2 regions of the Paenibacillus sp. LX16 genome follow, and region 2 is predicted to be linked to the other one. Evidence: riboswitches for the same ligand, from Rfam matches in the RefSeq annotation. Region 2 holds a riboswitch; the other holds the start of a gene.
What was found. A riboswitch is a leader RNA that binds a small molecule or an ion and turns the genes downstream of it on or off. The one in region 2 is predicted to bind S-adenosylmethionine.
Positions count from the first base shown of each region.

Region 1 (3,418 bases), 2.9 Mb from region 2:
CATCCCATATATTCCGGTAATGACCGTCAATGGCATAAATACGGTCGTTATTGCCGTAAACACACGCATAATTTCATTGGCACGATTGGCGATACTGGATTGATAAGCTTCTCGAAGGTTACCCATCAAGTCGCGGTAAGTTTCAAAAGTCTCCGAAATTTTCACAGCATTTTCATAAATGTCGCTGAAATATTTTTGTAATTGATCGTCGATGAGTCGCAAATCCCGTTTGTTCAGGGTATTGATGACTTCCTTTTGTGGACCCAGCACTTTTTTCAGCCACAGAATCTCACTTCGCAAGCCGATGATTTCGTTCAAATGCGACTTTTTCGTATGCATTAGAATATCTTCTTCCAGCTTTTCAATGCGGACCTCAATCCGGTCACCAACCAGAAAATAGTTGTCAACAATCAAGTCGACCAACAGATACATAAAACGGTCAGGCTGGCTGACTTCTTGCTCCCACAGCATAGGCTTGAGGGTACGAAGCTCATTGATTTTCTGCTTGGTCACCGTAATGATAAAATGGCGGCCGAGAAAAATGTTCAACGCTCGCAAAAATATTTCTTCATCATCAAAACGAATGCTATTTACAACGATAAAATAATGGCTTTCATAAATTTCAATCTTCGGACGCTGCTCTTCTTCACTCAAACAATCTTCTACTGCAAGATCATGCATGGAAAATAAAGGTTGGAGCACTGCCAAATCATCGACATCGGCATCAATCCAATAAAAACCTTCTGCCGGTGCAGTAAGCGCCATTTCAATTTCTTCGACAGGGGTAAAAACCCCGTTGTTGACCAAACGGATTTTCATATATGTCACTCCTTATGCTCCGTCGTAACGGAAATACGTTTACCTTAAGCATAAGGAATGGACTCAGTTAGCCAGTTAGCCGGTGCGGGTAAGCGTGCACTTCCATCAAAAGCCGGAGGCTTTTGGAGCATGCAGAGCCTGGCGTCCCGTCTTTCGGCAAGCTGAAGTCATTCCTATGCTGTTGTTCAGGGATCGCCGCCTATTCGGACTCGGGTCGCCTTCCATTCCGGATTCACCTCTCAAATGTTCTTTTTTAGATTGCCACAGTATCGCAGGAAACACTCAAATCTGCACTACTGCTCCATATTTTTGCCTAATAGCACTTGTATAGTATAACGCTCGGCCTACGGCCTTTCAAGCGCAAAATCATGGGCTAAATCGACAGTAGTGGCAAGAGCTGCCGCGGTAGGAGGATATGATTTAACCTATGGAAAAGGTAGACAAAATGTGAATGCAGGGCACAAATTTACAAGTCCTATCTTGACGAAGCCCAGCCGATGCATTAAAGTGAACAACAAGAACTTTGTGAACCCAAAATGAATATAGCGAAATCTTATCAAGAGCAGGTGGAGGGACTAGCCCGATGATACCCGGCAACCGGCGATTTTAATCGCACGGTGCTAATTCTTGCAGGACGCGCGCTTTGTACAAAGAGCGTCGCCCTGACAGATGAGAGAGGCGCATATGGATACAAATATGACCTTTCTCTAACCAGAGAAAGGTCTTTTTATTATATGCCCGGCATCTCAACAAGACGATTTTCGCAAAACTTACCGAACAAGGAGTGAGTTTACATGCCGATTAAAATCCCAGACACGCTACCTGCCAAGGAAGTGCTGGAGGGCGAAAATATTTTCGTAATGGATGAAAGCCTGGCTTATCATCAGGACATTCGTCCATTGCGTATCGCCATTTTGAATTTAATGCCTACAAAGGAAACGACGGAAACCCAACTGTTGCGCTTGGTCGGCAATACGCCGCTGCAAGTGGACGTCACGCTGGTGCACATGAAGTCTCATATATCCAAAAATACATCGCAAGAATATTTGAACATGTTCTATAAAACGTTTGACGAGATCAAGAACAGTCGTTTTGACGGCATGGTCATTACAGGAGCCCCGGTTGAACAGCTTGAGTTTGAGGATGTGAACTACTGGGAGGAGATCCGGCAAATCTTTGAATGGACGAAAACGAATGTAACTTCGACCATGCACATTTGTTGGGCCTCACAGGCAGGTTTATACCATCATTTCAATGTCCCGAAATACGGGCTCGATTACAAATGCTTTGGCGTATTTCCACACACCGTGATTAAACCTAAAGTAAAATTGCTACGCGGCTTTGATGAACTGTTTTATGCTCCTCACTCCAGACATACGGAGGTTCGGCGAGAAGATATTGATCATATTGCCGAATTAGAAGTTTTATCCGAATCCGAGGAAGCTGGAGTGTACCTGGTAGCCACGCTTGACGGTAAACAAATTTTTGTAACTGGACATTCTGAATATGACCCGCTTTCACTGAAATGGGAATATGACCGCGATGTGGCCAAAGGAATGGATATTGAAGTTCCCAAAAATTATTTTCCTAATGATGATCCTGAGCGCACACCGCCCTCAATCTGGCGGGCACACGCCAATTTATTATTCTCGAATTGGCTGAACTATTATGTATACCAAGAAACGCCTTATGATATCGGGCCCCAGATTTAAAAAGGGGCTTGTAGTTTACCCTTGTACAGTACCACCTTGCAGTAGCGCAGCAGTATAGTCTTTGACATCCATTTTTGCAGGATATGTTATAGCACCCACTATGGAAGTTAACAGGAGGATTCATATGAGTGAGAAACAGTGGAAAATCGAAAGCAGATTGGCACAAATCGGCTCAGTAGAGGAGCCAGTAACCGGGGCTGTTAATTACCCGATTTACCAATCTACGGCGTTCCGCCATCCCCGTCTGGGTCAAAGCACAGGATTTGATTACATTCGGACGATCAATCCCACGCGAAAGGTACTGGAAGAGGCTTCTGCTGCACTTGAATCGGGTGATGCAGGCTTTGCATGCAGCTCAGGTATGGCGGCGCTGCAAACGGTATTTGCATTGTTTGGACAGGGAGATCATCTCATAGTATCGCTGGATCTGTATGGCGGGACCTATCGTTTGTTGGAGCGTATTTTATCTAAATTTGGTGTAACAGCCAGTTATGTGGATACAAACGATCTTAAAGCGCTCGAACAGTCATGTCGACCGAATACCAAAGCTGTATTCATAGAAACACCTACAAATCCGTTAATGATGATTACTGATATTCGAGCGGTGGCTGAATGGGCATCACAACATCAGTTGCTTACCATTGTAGATAATACGCTGCTAACCCCATATTTCCAGCGACCATTGGAACTGGGCGCGGATATTGTGGTACATAGCGCAACCAAATATTTGGGTGGACACAACGATGTGCTGGCAGGGTTGATCGTAACCAAAGGCAAAGAGCTATCAGCTGAAATTGCCTTTCTGCACAATTCCATAGGGGCCGTGCTTTCCCCAAGCGACTGCTACCAGTTAATGAAGGGCATGAAGACGTTAGCGCTGCGTATGG
Region 1 covers NZ_CP141152.1:1,666,948-1,670,365, forward strand. The annotation lists gene corA (magnesium/cobalt transporter CorA) at 1-819, opposite strand, end outside; SAM riboswitch class I at 1,370-1,495, shown strand; gene metA (homoserine O-acetyltransferase MetA) at 1,614-2,531, shown strand; gene T3H97_RS07655 (PLP-dependent transferase) at 2,656-3,418, shown strand, end outside.
Region 1: linked by a shared signal. The riboswitch ahead of metA (homoserine O-acetyltransferase MetA) and the one ahead of T3H97_RS20985 (methionine ABC transporter ATP-binding protein) in region 2 are both predicted to bind S-adenosylmethionine.

Region 2 (3,418 bases):
CCTGAGCTGGCGGCACGTGTTTTGGAGCGATTAGCAGCGGGTGAGCAAGAGTGGCCGCTAGTTTTCATTGTGGATGATGCCAAAGAAGTCGTTCGCTCTCAAGCCTCGTTTCTGTGGACGGTATTCACACGCTTTAACCCGGCTACAGATATGTACGCGGACAGCGAGGTGCGTTTGCATCATCTGAACTATAAGCTGCCGATTGTAGTGGATGCGCGTATGAAGCCGGGGTATCCGGATGAGGTGTTACCGCGTGAGGATATTGTTAAGCTTGTAGATCAACGATGGACGAGTTATTTCGCTTGACGCCCTAATTAAACCTACAGCCGGATTTTACATTTATAAGGAGGTGTAAGCATGATACGCAAGCTACTGGGTGAGCCGCCACGTGTGAACAAGGGCATCCTGCTAGATGCCATGAATAGCATGTCAGATATGTTGAACCTGCTGGAACGGCAAATTCAGGCTGGTGGAGATCCGACCCACGATTTTCGAAAGGCGGATATTTTGACACGCGGTCTAATGTCATCTCTGGATGAACTGGAGCAGAGCCATCATGCTGCCGCCTTTTTCCGAATGAAAGTGAAAGCCGGATACGCTGAAGATATGAGCGAGGATGAAAAATCCGATTATGCATTATATGTTTTCTTTTATAAAGATGGGTTTGTTCGGGTTTTCTCTATTTTGGATAAGCTTGGTAACTGGCTAAATGATCTGTGTGATTTAAAAACAGGGCAGTATAAGGCGCATTATTCGTATTTTACCGTGTTGCGGCAGCTCAAGTATCTCAAAATGCATCCTATATTGACCGATAATTTAATTGATATCAAGGATACTTACAACGATGCCATCAATCGGCTGCGTAAGCGTCGGAATACGGAGATACACTATATGAATACGGAAATGCAGGATGATCTCTGGCAACGACACCGAGCTTTGTATGGAAAAATCCAATTGGAGGACCTCGATCACCATTTGGAAGATTTGCAGCAGGGCTTGGAAATGGTGTGTCGGTCGTTGTCAATCGCCTTTACTTATACTGCGAAACAATGGGAGAACCGGGCAGTACGCCCAAAAATATGATAGAAAATATCCTTTGACAAAGCAATGTAAACTATCTATACTGAAACCTAGTTTCAGAAAAATGCTTGAATTATGTTTTTTTATATAAACTTAACGGACAGCTAAAGCTGGAGTTTAACATATTTTTCTTATCCAGAGAGGTGGAGGGACTGGCCCGATGAAGCCCGGCAACCCGTTCTTTCCCGGTGTAATACACTGGGAGGGAACATGATGGTGCTAATTCCTACAAAACCGCTAGAGTTATAGCGATTTTGGCAGATGAGAAAAGGTTCGCAAGGTGGGGCCCTTTTCATTCTGTGAAAGGGGCTCTTTTTGTATAAATAAATAGCGATTTTATACAATCCTGAGAGATGACAACTGGTTAAAAGGGTAAGGAAGAAGTGAAGGAGGTCGCAGCACGTTGATAGAGCTTAAGCAGTTAACCAAGCATTATGGCAAAGGCAACCGACGCGTTAATGCGCTGTCTGGGTTGAATCTTTCTATAAAGCGTGGAGAAATATTCGGAGTGATTGGTCACTCCGGGGCGGGGAAAAGTACGTTGATCCGCTGTATTAATTTATTGGAACGCCCTACTTCAGGTGAAGTATGGGTAGACGGGGTAAACCTCACCACTGTGAGTCAATCCCAATTACAAATGCAGCGCCGAAAAATCGGAATGATTTTTCAGCATTTTAATTTGTTGTCCTCGGCGACGGTGTATGACAATATTGCATTTCCATTGCGGCTGGTAAACACGCCCAAGCAGAAGCTGGACAAGAAGGTTCGTGAACTGCTGGAATTGGTGGGTCTTGAAGAACACAGTGGAAAATATCCGTCACAGCTCTCAGGTGGACAGAAGCAACGGGTAGGAATTGCACGGGCGCTGGCTAGTGATCCTCATGTATTGCTGTGTGACGAAGCGACTTCAGCGCTTGATCCGCAGACGACGGGGTCTATCCTGAAATTGCTGCTGGATATTAATCAGCGCTTTAATTTAACCATCGTACTGATTACACATGAAATGCATGTCATTCAAAGCATCTGTGATAAAGTTGGCGTCATTCATCAGGGCGACATCGTGGAGCAAGGTCCGGTGGCGGAAGTATTTTTGAAGCCGCAGCACCAGGTAACCAAGGACTTTATCCAACGGGAGTCAGAACATCCCGAAGAGTTACAAGCAGCGATTGCGGCAGCAGGTGGCGGCGAGTCAGCGCAGGTAGTACGTATCTCCTTCTTGGGCAGTAAAACATATGATGCGATTCTGTCGCGTACGGCTCGAAGCACTGGTGTTGATTTTGCGATCTTGCAGGGAACCATATCTACCATTAAAAATGTACCCTATGGTCAGCTAATCGTTCGTTTTGAAGGAAATCATGAGGATATAGAGCATACGCTGCGCGAAGTGTCTGGGCAAGGACTTGATGTGGAGGTGATCGGACAATGAGCGAACTTGATTTTTCACAAGTGAGTTGGGAAGAGCTAGGGAATTCTACGCTGGAAACCCTTCAGATGCTTGGGGCATCCGCATTGTTCACCCTCATTATTGGTTTGCCGCTCGGCATATTATTGTTTCTGGCGAGCCGCTCCTCGTTAACTCTGATGAAGGTGATATACATTGTATTATCATTCATCGTTAACATTTTACGTTCCGTACCCTTTATCATTTTGATCGTTGCACTTATTCCTTTTACACGATCGCTGGTAGGTACCTCGACCGGGGTGTTGGGAACCATTCCACCATTGGTTATTGGGGCTGCCCCATTCTTCGCACGTCTTGTCGAAACGTCTCTGCGTGAAGTGGACAAGGGCGTCATTGAAGCCGCACAAGCGATGGGTGCCTCGACAGGACAAATTATCCGGCGTGTGCTGTTACGTGAGGCACTTCCGGGTCTGCTCGCCGCATTAACCATTACCGTCGTTACACTCGTATCCTACACGGCAATGTCCGGGATGATCGGGGGCGGTGGACTAGGTACACTGGCTATCAACTACGGCTATTATCGTTATGAAACGGCTGTAATGATCGTTGCGGTCGTGCTGATGGTCGTATTGGTACAATTGCTGCAAATGGCGGGAGATCGTCTCGTGCGGCATTATACTCGAAAATAGGGAAAACATATAGATATCCTTATTGATCAGGACGTCTGCTCCTGAATATTACAAACTTATTGGAGGGGTAATAACATGAAGAAATGGGTATTGGCTGTATTAAGCTTGACATTAATTGCGGTGCTGGCTGCTTGCGGTACAAAGAGCACAACATCGGATACAAACAATGCGAACGAAAATACAGGCGGATCACCACGTGAAGTGGAGCTGAAAGTTGGAGCTTCTCCTGTGCCACATGCGGAAATTT
Region 2 covers NZ_CP141152.1:4,681,746-4,685,163, reverse strand. The annotation lists gene T3H97_RS20995 (UbiD family decarboxylase) at 1-306, shown strand, start outside; gene T3H97_RS20990 (Cthe_2314 family HEPN domain-containing protein) at 358-1,083, shown strand; SAM riboswitch class I at 1,209-1,348, shown strand; gene T3H97_RS20985 (methionine ABC transporter ATP-binding protein) at 1,484-2,506, shown strand; gene T3H97_RS20980 (methionine ABC transporter permease) at 2,503-3,171, shown strand; gene T3H97_RS20975 (MetQ/NlpA family ABC transporter substrate-binding protein) at 3,247-3,418, shown strand, end outside.